3 regions of the Enterobacter cloacae complex sp. genome follow, and region 1 is predicted to be linked to each of the others. Evidence: predicted binding sites of a transcription regulator. Region 1 holds the regulator's gene; each other region holds the start of a gene.
The links. Region 1 encodes PurR, which represses purine synthesis genes. Its sites were predicted from a motif close to CANGCAAACGTTTGCNTG; they were not measured.

Region 1 (4,159 bases):
CGGATGCGTCTCTTTTTTACGCGCAGGCTTGAGCCCGAACGCGGGCAGCATCAGCACCAGCGTGATGGCAAACAGCGTGGCGAAAATGGCCTGCCAGTCGAAATGCGCCAGGATCCAGCTGCCCAGCAGCGGGGCGAGCGCCGGCGACAGGCCGACCAGCGGCATAATGGTGGCGAAAATGCGGTTAGTGCGCGAAGCCGGATAATAATCGGTTACCAGCGCCTGCCAGGTGACCGCTGCGGCACAGACGCCGACGGCCTGGATGAAGCGCAGCACGAGGAGCCAGGCGGCATCGCGGACCCACAGCATGCCCAGACAGCCTACGGCAAAAATTGCCAGTCCCAGCAACAGGACGGGTTTACGGCCAAAACGATCCGAGAGCGGCCCCCAGAGCAGTTGCGCCAAGGCAAAGCCTGCGAGGAACAAACTCAGGCTGGCGCTGATGGCGGCGGCAGGGGTTTGCAAATCTTCCTGCATCGCGGCGAACGCGGGCAGATACATATCGGTCGCCAAAAAGCCCAGCACGCTTAAGCCGCCGAGCCAGACTAAAAATCCTTTCCTGGGTTGCACTGTTTATTCTCCTGAGGAGGCAGGTGTACGTTGGCGCAGAGTGTAGGAGGTGCAAAGCAGCTTGTGAAACGCTAATATTTGGCGGGTGAATTCAAAAATTTTGCAGGCAAAAGATGTGGTCAGATTATTCTCTTGAAGTGGTCGATGCCGTGGCGCGTAACGGCAGCTTTACCGGTGCCGCCCAGGAGCTGCATCGCGTTCCCTCGGCCATCAGCTATACGGTGCGTCAGCTGGAAGCGTGGCTGGCGGTCCCGCTGTTTGAGCGGCGCCATCGCGACGTGGAGCTCACGCCGGCCGGCGCGTGGTTTTTGAAAGAGGGGCGGTCTGTTATCAAAAAAATGCAGATCACCCGCGAGCAGTGCCAGCAGATCGCCAACGGCTGGCGCGGTCATCTTTCCATCGCGGTGGATAACATCGTTAAGCCGGAACGCACCCGGCAGATGATCGTCGATTTCTATCGTCATTTCTCCGACGTCGAACTGCGCGTTTCACAGGAGGTGTTTAACGGCGTCTGGGATGCGCTGGCGGACGGCAGGGCAGAGATGGCGATTGGCGCCACCCAGGCGATCCCGGTTGGGGGGCGCTACGCGTTTCGCGACATGGGCATGCTGAGCTGGACCTGCGTGGTCGCGCGCGATCATCCGCTGGCGGCGCTGGAAGGGCCGCTGAGCGATGACACCTTACGCAACTGGCCCTCGCTGGTGCTGGAAGATACGTCCCGTTCGCTGCCGAAGCGCATTACCTGGCTGCTGGATAATCAGCGCCGCGTGGTCGCGCCGGACTGGGAGTCGTCAGCCACCTGCCTGAGCGCGGGGCTGTGCGTTGGCATGGTGCCGGTGCATTTTGCGCGTCCGCGCATTGACGCGGGGGAGTGGGTGGCTCTGACGCTGGAAAATCCCTTCCCGGACGCCGCGTGCTGTCTGACGTGGCAGCAAAACGACGTATCGCCCGCCATGGCCTGGCTGCTGGATTATTTGGGAGACAGCGAAACGCTGAACCGGGAGTGGTTACGGGGACCAGCGTAGCTGGCCCCGTAAAAGGATTAACGACGGTAGTCGCGGAACGGACCGTCCGCAACGGAACGGCGTTCAATCAGGCGCGGGTGCACTTCAATGGACTGGGACTGTTCACGCTTGTTGACGATCCTGTCCATCAGCATATTGAAGGCGGTTTCACCCAGCGAATCTTTCGGCTGGTGAATGGTGGTCAGCGCCGGCGTAAAGAAGCGGGCGTTGCGCACGTTATCATAGCCGATCACCGAGATATCCTGCGGGACGCGCAGGCCGAGTTCATCTGCCGCACAGAGGGCGCCCATGGCCATGATATCGCCGCCGCAGAACACAGCGGTAGGGCGATGCGGCTGGGAGACGATCTGCTGCATGGCGCGATAGCCCGACTCCGGCTCGAAATCGCCCTGAACAATCCAGTTTTCCGGCACGGTAATCAGCGCCTCTTCCATCGCCTTCATGAAACCGGCCAGGCGGCCAGCACCGGTGTTACGCTCCAGCGGGCCCGGGATCACGCCAATTTCACGGTGACCGCGTTCCACCAGGTAACGCCCCGCCATGTAGCCGCCTTCAAAAGCGTTATCGATAACGGAGTCGGTGAAGTCGGCGCGCGCTTCGCCCCAGTCCATCACCACCATCGGAATGTGGCGATACTCTTCCAGCATGGAAAGGACCGACTCTGGGTATTCAGAACACATCACCAGCAGGCCGTCGACGCGCTTTTGCGCCATCATCGACAGATAAGCGCGCTGTTTCTCAATGTTGTTCCACGCGTTGCCCAGAATCAGGGTATAGCCCTTCTGGAAGCAGTTTTTTTCAACGGCTTCGATAATTTCAGCAAAGTAGGCCGCTTCACTGCTGGTGGCCAGCAGGCCAATCGATTTGGTGTGATTAACCTTCAGGCTACGCGCGACCGCACTAGGCGAGTAGTGAAGTTCTTTGATCGCTGCCCAGACGGCATTGCGCGTCTCTTCAGCGACAAAACGCGTTTTGTTAATAACATGTGATACGGTTGTGGTGGAAACGTTTGCGCGTTTTGCTACGTCTTTAATTGTTGCCATTAAATGTCACTCCAGACCATATCCTAAGCTCCTGAAACCATTGAAGGTAAACGTTTGCCTTCTCTCACCCTTATTACGCAATCTTGAGTTGCGACACGCCGGGAAAACGACACAGGACGTCAGGAGGGGGTCAGTGGCCGGTACGCTAATAAATTTAGCGTGGAATTTTGTCCTATCTTGATGAAAAGGGGAAGAGGTAAAGTGGATATCCGCTTAAATCCTGGAAGATTTTTGACCTGAACTGTGTAAAAATGAGCAGGCTCACTTTTCGTAGGGTGAATAAAAGGAGAAAAATTGATGAGTACCGATCTGAAGTTTTCGCTGTTTACCACCATTGTTGTTCTTGCCCTGATTGTTGCGGGTGGTTTAACCGCTGCGCTGCACTGATTTAGATGGAGGGAGAATTTTCTCCCTCGCTTGCCGCTATTGTTATCTTTCCGGCAAAAATCTTTTGCCAAAATGTTAACTTCTCATTTTTTGTGATTGATGTCATGCTTTTGACTTCTTAATTCTGTGCCGGGTAACGGCACGGTATCCGGAGTTTATTCATGAAAATCAATTTTCCCCTGCTGGCCCTGGCGATTGGCGCCTTTGGGATTGGCACCACTGAATTCTCCCCGATGGGGTTATTGCCTGTTATCGCCCGGGGCGTGGATGTCTCTATCCCTGCGGCCGGTATGTTGATTAGCGCCTACGCGATCGGCGTGATGGTGGGCGCGCCGCTGATGACGCTGCTGCTTTCGCACCGCGCGCGCCGCAATGCGCTGATTTTCCTGATGGCGATTTTCACCCTGGGCAACGTGCTTTCCGCGATTTCGCCGGATTACACCACCCTGATGCTTTCCCGTATTCTGACCAGCCTGAACCATGGCGCCTTCTTCGGGCTGGGCTCGGTTGTTGCCGCCAGCGTGGTGCCAAAACATAAGCAGGCCAGCGCGGTAGCCACCATGTTTATGGGGCTGACCATCGCCAATATCGGCGGTGTTCCCGCCGCCACCTGGCTGGGAGAAGCTATCGGCTGGCGTATGTCTTTCCTCGCAACCGCCGGACTGGGCGTGGTCGCGATGGTCGCGCTGTTCTTCTCACTGCCGAAAGGAAGTGCGGGAGAACGTCCGGAAGTACGTAAAGAGCTGGCGGTGCTGATGCGTCCCCAGGTGCTTTCCGCGCTGCTCACCACGGTACTGGGGGCGGGGGCGATGTTTACGCTCTACACCTATATCTCCCCGGTGCTGCACGACATTACCCATGCAACGCCACTCTTTGTTACCGCGATGCTGGTGCTGATTGGTGTCGGGTTCTCGATTGGCAACTATCTCGGCGGCAAATTTGCCGACCGCTCCGTGAGTGGGACGCTGAAAGGCTTCTTAACGCTGCTGATCGTCATCATGGTGGCGATCCCGTGGCTGGCGCGTAACGAAGTGGGCGCCGCGGTTGCCATGTTGGTGTGGGGCGCCGCAACCTTTGCCGTGGTGCCGCCGTTGCAGATGCGCGTGATGCGTGTTGCGCATGAGGCGCCGGGGC
Region 2 (4,159 bases), 3.2 Mb from region 1:
GCAGCCACTTCAGTTCCCGCCTGATTGCAGAACAGCACAGGCAGGCAATCGGCGGTCATCACCGCGCAAACCGTTCCCGGCGTATTGCTGTACGAGGCATCGGCGCGTTTAGACGCGTAAGGCTCACCCGACAGCGTCAGCACCGCTTTACCATGCACCTGCTCAAGCCAGACCGGTTTTGAAGGAAGGTATCCCGCAGCAAAAAGGCGCTTACGGTTCTCTTCGACGTGTTCCGGGTTATCGCCACAGTGCGCGCCGAGGTTCAGAGACTCCCATGCGCCCTGGCTCACGCCACCGATACGGGTCGAACTACAGGCGGCCACGCCTTCAGGCAGCGGCCACTCCGGGACAATCAGCTTGGTCATAACCAGTCCACGTGATCCTTATGTTCTTCGAAATCTGCGCGCATCGCGTCGATAAGTTCCACCATATCCTGTGGGATCGGCGCATGCCATTCCATCTGAATTCCGGTAATGGGGTGGTAAAGACGCAGCATCGTCGCATGCAGCGCCTGACGATCGAATTTACGCAGCACGGAGATGAATTCATCCGACGCCCCTTTTGGTGGACGCGGACGACCGCCGTAAACCGGGTCACCCACCAGCGGATGGGTAATATGCGCCATGTGCACGCGGATCTGGTGGGTACGCCCGGTTTCCAGACGCAGACGCAGGCGCGTATGAATGCGGAAATGCTCCATGATGCGGTAGTGGGTCACCGCCGGTTTACCCATCGGGTGCACGGACATATGCGTGCGTTTGGTTGGGTGGCGGCTAATCGGCTCTTCCACCGTGCCGCCAGAGGTCATATGACCAATGGCCACCGCCTCATACTCACGCGTGATTTCGCGCAGCTGTAAAGATTCCACCAGGCGAGTCTGCGCGGGAATCGTCTTCGCCACCACCATCAGACCCGTAGTGTCTTTATCCAGACGGTGAACGATACCGGCACGCGGTACGTCAGCAATCGGCGGATAATAATGAAGGAGTGCGTTAAGAACCGTACCGTCAGGATTGCCCGCGCCCGGATGAACAACAAAATCGCGCGGCTTGTTGATGACCAGAATATCGTCATCTTCGTAGACGATCTCCAGGGGGATATCCTGCGGCTCGAAGCGAATTTCCTCTTCGATTTCAGCATTGATGGCGACAGCTTCCCCACCAAACACTTTCTCTTTAGGTTTGTCCCAGATCTTGCCGTTTACCAGCACGCGCTGGTCAAGGATCCATTCTTTTATGCGTGAACGCGAATAATCAGGGAACAATTCGGCCAAAGCCTGATCTAAGCGTTGACCGAGCTGATTTTCGGAGACTGTTGCGGTGAGTTCTACTCGTTGTGCCATAAACTGCTTCTTCGTTTAACGTTGGGTTTTACGGCTTTGCCGTTTAATATAGTGTGCTATTGTAGCTGGTCTTAATCGGGAGCAGGAACTGAGTTTCTCCCGGACAAACATTTGAGGAAAGTCAAAACGTCATGACGCGCATGAAATATCTGGTGGCAGCGGCCACGTTGAGCCTGGCTTTGGTGGGCTGCTCCGGTTCGAATGAACAGGTCCCTGACAATCCGCCGAATGAAATCTATGCGACTGCACAACAAAAGTTGCAGGACGGTAACTGGAAACAGGCGATAACGCAACTGGAAGCGTTGGATAATCGCTATCCGTTTGGTCCGTATTCGCAGCAGGTACAGTTAGATCTTATCTACGCCTACTACAAAAACGCCGATCTGCCGCTGGCTCAGGCAACCATCGATCGTTTCATGCGTCTGAACCCTACCCATCCTAACATCGATTACGTGATGTACATGCGCGGCCTGACTAACATGGCGCTGGATGACAGTGCATTGCAGGGCTTCTTCGGGGTGGATCGCTCTGACCGTGACCCGCAACATGCGCGTGATGCTTTCAATGACTTCTCCAAACTGGTGCGTAGCTACCCGAACAGCCAGTACATTACCGATGCCACTAAGCGTCTGGTGTTCCTGAAAAATCGTCTGGCGAAATACGAGTACTCCGTTGCGGAATACTACACCCGTCGCGGCGCATGGGTTGCCGTGGTTAATCGTGTAGAAGGCATGCTACGTGATTATCCGGATACACAGGCGACGCGTGATGGCCTGAAGCTGATGGAGAATGCTTATCGCCAGATGCAGATGACGGCTCAGGCTGACAAAGTGGCGAAAATTATTGCCGCGAACAGCAGCAATACCTGATACCGCTACAACGTAAAACGGCAGCCCGCAGGCTGCCGTTTTTTCATTCATTCAGACTCCCGCTGAAGCGGTTTAGCCTCAACACATCCAGTCAACTATGACCGCAATTGCTGGCTTCGACAAGGTAAATCTCACCTCTTCCTGCCCTGCCTCACAAAAAAGATTCCCTGACAAAAACCGACAAAATAACGTGATCTAAATCACACATTTTGACATTAGGTCGGGTATGCTGGAATCACCAAGACGGAAAGACAAGAGGTAAAATTTATGACAATGAACATTACCAGTAAACAAATGGAAATTACTCCGGCAATCCGCCAGCACGTCGCAGACCGTCTCGCCAAACTGGATAAATGGCAAACACATTTGATTAACCCACATATCATCCTGTCCAAGGAGCCGCAGGGTTTCATCGCTGATGCAACTATCAATACTCCAAACGGCCATCTGGTCGCCAGCGCAAAACACGAGGATATGTACACCGCAATTAACGATTTGATCAACAAGCTGGAACGGCAGCTCAATAAAGTGCAACACAAAGGTGAAGCCCGTCGCGCCACAACGTCGGTGAAAGACGCCAGCTTCGCGGAAGAAGTTGAAGAAGAGTAATCCTCTAAAATTGAGTGTACCGACAACGCGCCTCCGGGCGCGTTTTTTATTGACAGGATCAAAACAGTACAGGTACTTTAACCTATCAATTTCAGGACGACCTTATGAAACAGACGCCGTTTTTCTTCGCATTCTTTTTTACCTTCCCCTGACCGGGAGGCGTTTCGTCGTGTGATAAAGAATGCGAAGACGAACAACAAGGCCTCCCACACCGGGAGGCCTTTTTTATTGATAACGATAAATTGAGACAGACAACACTATGACACCGGAAAACCCGCTCCTGGATTTGCGCGTAAAGATCAGCGCTCTCGATGAAAAATTACTGGCTCTGCTGGCAGAACGCCGCGCCCTCGCCGTTGAAGTGGGCAAAGCCAAGCTGGATTCCCATCGGCCGGTACGCGATATCGATCGCGAACGTGATTTACTGGAACGGTTGATTCAGCTCGGTAAAGCGCATCATCTGGATGCCCACTACATCACCCGCCTTTTCCAGCTCATCATCGAAGATTCCGTTCTGACGCAGCAAGCCTTGCTCCAGCAGCATCTGAACAAAACTAACCCGCACTCTGCGCGCATCGCATTTCTCGGCCCGAAAGGCTCCTATTCTCACCTGGCGGCTCGCCAGTACGCCGCCCGCCATTTCGAAGAGTTTATTGAGAGTGGTTGTGCGAAATTTGCAGACATTTTCAACCAGGTCGAAACCGGCCAGGCGGATTACGCCGTGGTGCCTATCGAGAACACCAGTTCCGGCGCCATCAACGATGTTTACGATCTGCTCCAGCACACCAGCCTGTCGCTGGTCGGTGAGCTGACTATCCCTATCGATCACTGCGTGCTGGTCGCTGGCTCAACGGACCTGAGTCAGATCGAAACGGTTTACAGCCACCCGCAGCCGTTCCAGCAGTGCAGCCAGTTCCTGAACCGTTATCCGCACTGGAAAATTGAGTACACCGAGAGCACCTCGGCGGCGATGGAAAAAGTGGCGCAGGCAAACTCCCCTGCCGTCGCGGCACTCGGTAGCGAAGCGGGCGGCGCGCTGTATGGCTTACAGGTGCTGGAGCGCAATCTGGCTAACCAGACGCAGAATATCACCCGTTTCGTGGTTCTGGCCCGCAAGGCCATCAACGTGTCCGATCAGGTACCGGCGAAAACCACCCTGCTGATGGCGACCGGACAGCAGGCGGGCGCGCTGGTTGAAGCGCTGCTGGTGCTGCGTAATCACAACCTGATCATGACGAAGCTGGAGTCCCGCCCAATCCACGGCAATCCGTGGGAAGAGATGTTCTATCTCGACGTTCAGGCCAACCTGGAATCTGCATCCATGCAGAAAGCCCTGCGC
Region 3 (4,159 bases), 870 kb from region 1:
CAACAGGCAGGAGGACGTATGAAAAGTGTTATTAACTGGTTTGAAATTCCGGTCGCCAATATGGATCGCGCCATCAAATTTTATGAGTCGGTGATGCAGGTCGCGCTGCGGCGCGAGAAGATGGACGTGGCTGATCTGGCGATTTTCCCGCACGAGGATCCGGCCACCGGCGGCGCGCTGGCGAAATTTGACGGCGTTACACCGTCTTCGCAGGGCGCTATTATTTACCTGCATACTGCCAATCTGGCGGCCACGCTCGATCGTATTGCTTCTGCGGGCGGTGAGTGCGTGTTTGGCCCGCTGGAACTGCCGCAAGGCATTGGCACTATAGCCCTGTTTGCCGACAGCGAAGGTAATCGCGTCGGCCTCCATCAACCGGTATGAGAGTAAACCGATGACCCGACGCGCTGACCGTTTGTTCCAGATTGTGCAGATCCTTCGGGGCAGACGTCTGACAACGGCAGCGCATCTGGCGGAAAGGCTTGGCGTGTCCGAGCGCACGGTGTACCGCGATATCCGCGACCTGTCGCTTTCCGGCGTGCCGGTGGAAGGCGAGGCGGGAAGCGGATATCGGCTGATGTCGGGTTTTGATTTACTCCCGCTGATGCTGACCAACAAAGAGTCCGAGGCGCTGATGGTGGCGATTCGCCTGCTCAAAACCTGGGGCGGGGAATCGCTGTCGCGCGAGCTGGAGTCGGCCCAGGAAAAAGTGCTGGCGATCCTGTCAGAAGAGAGCCGCCGCAAAGCTGAGCAGACGCGGATTTACGCGCCGGATATTGCCCTTCAGCCACATTCCCGTAGTGGTTTCGACGTGATCCATCAGGCGATTTCCGCACAGCGCGTGCTGGCACTGCATTATCGTGATGAGGCTGGGCAGCTCTCAAAGCGCGAGGTTCAGCCGCTGGGCTTGTTCTTCTGGGGAGAGCGCTGGCTGCTGGCGGCGTGGTGTGAACGGCGCGATGACTATCGCTGTTTCCGGCTCGACCGATGCCTCAATATTGTTCAGACGGAGAGGCGGTTTAGCGAAAGTGCGGGCAGGTCATTGGCAGATTTTTTACGCAAGGTGAGGCAGTAAAAAGCCGGGTGGCGGCTACGCCTTACCCGGCCTATATTCGGATCGTAGGCCCGGTAAGCGTAGCGCCACCGGGCGGAATCCGCACTGATTAGAAGTTGTAACCCACCACCAGGTAACCACCCCAACCGGTAGAACGCACGCTGAAGTCGCCGTTGCCGAAGTTCAGGCTGGCGTCGTCGTTCCACTGACCACCGTTGTGCCAGTAACGCGCAACAACAGAGTAGTGCCAGTGATCGTAGTTCAGCGCCAGGATGTGGCTGGAGGCGATGGAGTCATTGGTGCGCGCCTTCTTGCCGTTCAGATCACGGAAGTCGTTGTCGCCCAGGTCTGAACCCCAGTCAAAGTTGGTGAAGCCGATGTAGCTCAGGTTACCGCCCCACAGCTGGGTGATTGGCACAAAGTATTTCACTTTGAAACGGTAGCCGTCCCATTCGTTTTCGTTCGCGGCACCGTAGTTCTGCCACTGGTATTTTGCATACACGTTCATGGACAGGCTCATTGGCAGGCCAGTCTCAATGTCGGTGCCCAGACCCATATACCAGGTGCTCTGACGACCGGACTTGTTGCGGCCCATGTCGTAGATGTAGTTGTTTGCGAAATACCACTCTTTGAACGGACCAAACGCCAGGCTGGTGCCGGTCAGCTTGTCGATGGAGAAGCGCGGCTCGATCTCCATGAACAGAGGGGAACCATGGTTCCAGATACCTTTCGCGTCGGTGTTACCACCGAAGAAGACCGGTGCATCCATGTAGCCGTAGAAATCAAACCAGTCTTTTTTAGCGAACGCTTCGTACTCAAGGTAGGTATCGTTACGGATCTGCGGTCCGAAACGGGTGTGGTAACTGCCCACAACGTTAACGCTCTGATGCCACCAGTCAGAAACATATTCTGGCTTGGTATTCTCCGCAGCGTTAGCCGTGAAAGAGGAGGAGAGTGCCAGAACTGCACCGGCTGCGAGTAATGTTTTTTTCATAATCATGCCACTGATTGAAATTCCCTTCCGGGAGTGAAAAATGCGCGAATTGCGTTTCTAAATATTTCGTGTTTCTGCGGAGCCTATTATAGGAATCCTTGCTCACAAAAATATGTGGTGTTTCACATATCTCTCACATACGTAATCGATTGCGTTCACGTTTGCGTACTTTAGACGGGCAGGATTGTAGCGGCAATCATTTATGTTGCCAATCCATACGAAATGTAAATGTTAGCGGAGTGACATTTCACTCCGCTAGAAGGGGAGGTTATTGCGCGGCGGGTTGAATGTCGTGAATGCGGATAAAGCCTAACTGTTCCGGCGTCAGGCCGCTCAGCTGAACCGGGATGTCCACGTCGCTTGGTGCCAGCGTGCTGGCGGGGGCGGTGAAAAGCTGGTTCTTCACGTTCACTTCCTGATAGTTCTCGGTAGTGCCCTGGATCTGTCCCCACTCGACGGTGCCGGTAAAGGCCGGAAGCGGATCGTTGGACTCACCCTGGATACGCAATGTTGCGCGCGTACCATCCGCATTGGCAGCAACATTCACCAGAGACATTTTTAACATGCCAATCTGGCTGTTGAGTCGGGCAGGCGTATTAGCCCCTGGCAACAGATAAACGCCATTGCTGGATTTGGCATTCAGCGCGTTCTGCTGGGTGATCTTCACGGTTTCCTGGTTAAGTTTGTTCATCGCCACGTTGAGCGTATTCACGCTTTGTTTCATCTCGCGGACTTCACTTTGCTGTGCGCAGGCGCTGAGCGTGAACAGGCTCCCCACCAGCACGATTTTCAGGTAACGTCTTGTCATTGCGTTTAATTCCTTGAAATCACAGAGTGCTGCAATGGTAGACAGGATAGTGCCGCCAGGCATAGATCCTTTGTCTCAAAAAGCTCTTCCTTTGTTGTCGGGCCAGTTCAGGGTAAAATAGAAATCAGTTAACCAGATAACAGGGACATCGTATGCATTGCCCATTTTGCTCCGCCGTGGATACCAAAGTCATCGACTCACGTCTTGTAGGCGAAGGGTCTTCCGTGCGCCGTCGCCGGCAGTGTCTGGTGTGCAACGAGCGTTTTACCACCTTCGAGGTGGCAGAGCTGGTCATGCCGCGCGTGGTAAAAAGTAACGATGTGCGCGAACCGTTCAATGAAGAAAAACTGCGCAGCGGGATGCTAAAGGCGCTGGAAAAACGGCCCGTCAGCTCCGATGACGTCGAAATGGCGTTAAACCACATTAAATCTTATCTGCGCGGGTTAGGCGAGCGCGAAGTGCCGAGCAAAATGATTGGTAATCTGGTGATGGAACAGCTGAAAAAGCTCGATAAAGTCGCCTACATTCGCTTCGCCTCCGTTTACCGCAGCTTTGAAGACATCAAAGAGTTTGGCGAAGAGATCGCCCGCTTACAGGATTAAGCCCATGCACGACGAGATGTACATGGCGCGAGCCATGAAGCTGGCGCAGCGCGGTCGGTTTACCACTCACCCTAACCCCAACGTCGGGTGCGTCATTGTTAAAGATGGCGAGATTGTGGGGGAAGGTTTTCACTACCGCGCAGGCGAGCCACATGCTGAAGTGCATGCCTTGCGTATGGCGGGGGAGAAAGCGCGAGGCGCGACGGCCTACGTGACGCTGGAGCCATGCAGCCACCACGGGCGCACGCCGCCGTGCTGTGAAGCGCTGATTGCGGCAGGGGTTTCGCGCGTGGTCGCCGCTATGCAGGATCCTAACCCGCAGGTGGCGGGCCGCGGCCTTTATCGTCTGCAACAGGAAGGGATCGACGTCAGCCACGGCCTGATGATGCAGGATGCGGAAGCCATCAACAAAGGCTTCCTGAAACGCATGCGCACCGGCTTCCCGTTTATTCAGCTTAAGCTGGGTGCCTCACTGGATGGCCGCACGGCGATGGCCAACGGCGAGAGCCAGTGGATCACGTCCCCGCAGGCAAGGCGCGATGTGCAACGTCTGCGCGCGCAAAGCCATGCTATTCTCACCAGCAGTGAAACGGTGCTGGCTGACGATCCGGCGATGACCGTGCGCTGGGATGAGCTGAATGCGGATACCCAGGCGCTCTACCCGCAGGAGAACCTGCGCCAGCCGCTGCGCATTATTATTG

Region 2: raiA (ribosome-associated translation inhibitor RaiA) is a predicted target of PurR. The motif match lies at 2,364-2,381, and genes of this name have one in related genera.
Region 3: DBR02_RS15675 (nucleoside-specific channel-forming protein Tsx) is a predicted target of PurR. The motif match lies at 2,187-2,204, and genes of this name have one in related genera.

What each region holds. Positions count from the first base shown of each region.
Region 1 covers NZ_LT991957.1:4,045,722-4,049,880, forward strand. Annotated here, with positions in the region: gene punC (purine nucleoside transporter PunC) at 1-570, opposite strand, end outside; gene punR (DNA-binding transcriptional activator PunR) at 684-1,595, shown strand; gene purR (HTH-type transcriptional repressor PurR) at 1,613-2,638, opposite strand; gene cydH (cytochrome bd-I oxidase subunit CydH) at 2,936-3,025, shown strand; gene DBR02_RS19965 (MFS transporter) at 3,187-4,159, shown strand, end outside.
Region 2 covers NZ_LT991957.1:836,863-841,021, forward strand. Annotated here, with positions in the region: gene yfiH (purine nucleoside phosphorylase YfiH) at 1-365, opposite strand, end outside; gene rluD (23S rRNA pseudouridine(1911/1915/1917) synthase RluD) at 362-1,342, opposite strand; gene bamD (outer membrane protein assembly factor BamD) at 1,474-2,211, shown strand; gene raiA (ribosome-associated translation inhibitor RaiA) at 2,479-2,820, shown strand; Phe leader region at 2,924-3,049, shown strand; gene pheL (pheA operon leader peptide PheL) at 2,925-2,972, shown strand; gene pheA (bifunctional chorismate mutase/prephenate dehydratase) at 3,080-4,159, shown strand, end outside.
Region 3 covers NZ_LT991957.1:3,171,835-3,175,993, forward strand. Annotated here, with positions in the region: gene DBR02_RS15665 (VOC family protein) at 19-384, shown strand; gene DBR02_RS15670 (helix-turn-helix transcriptional regulator) at 395-1,075, shown strand; gene DBR02_RS15675 (nucleoside-specific channel-forming protein Tsx) at 1,164-2,048, opposite strand; gene DBR02_RS15680 (DUF3251 domain-containing protein) at 2,317-2,856, opposite strand; gene nrdR (transcriptional regulator NrdR) at 3,009-3,458, shown strand; gene ribD (bifunctional diaminohydroxyphosphoribosylaminopyrimidine deaminase/5-amino-6-(5-phosphoribosylamino)uracil reductase RibD) at 3,463-4,159, shown strand, end outside.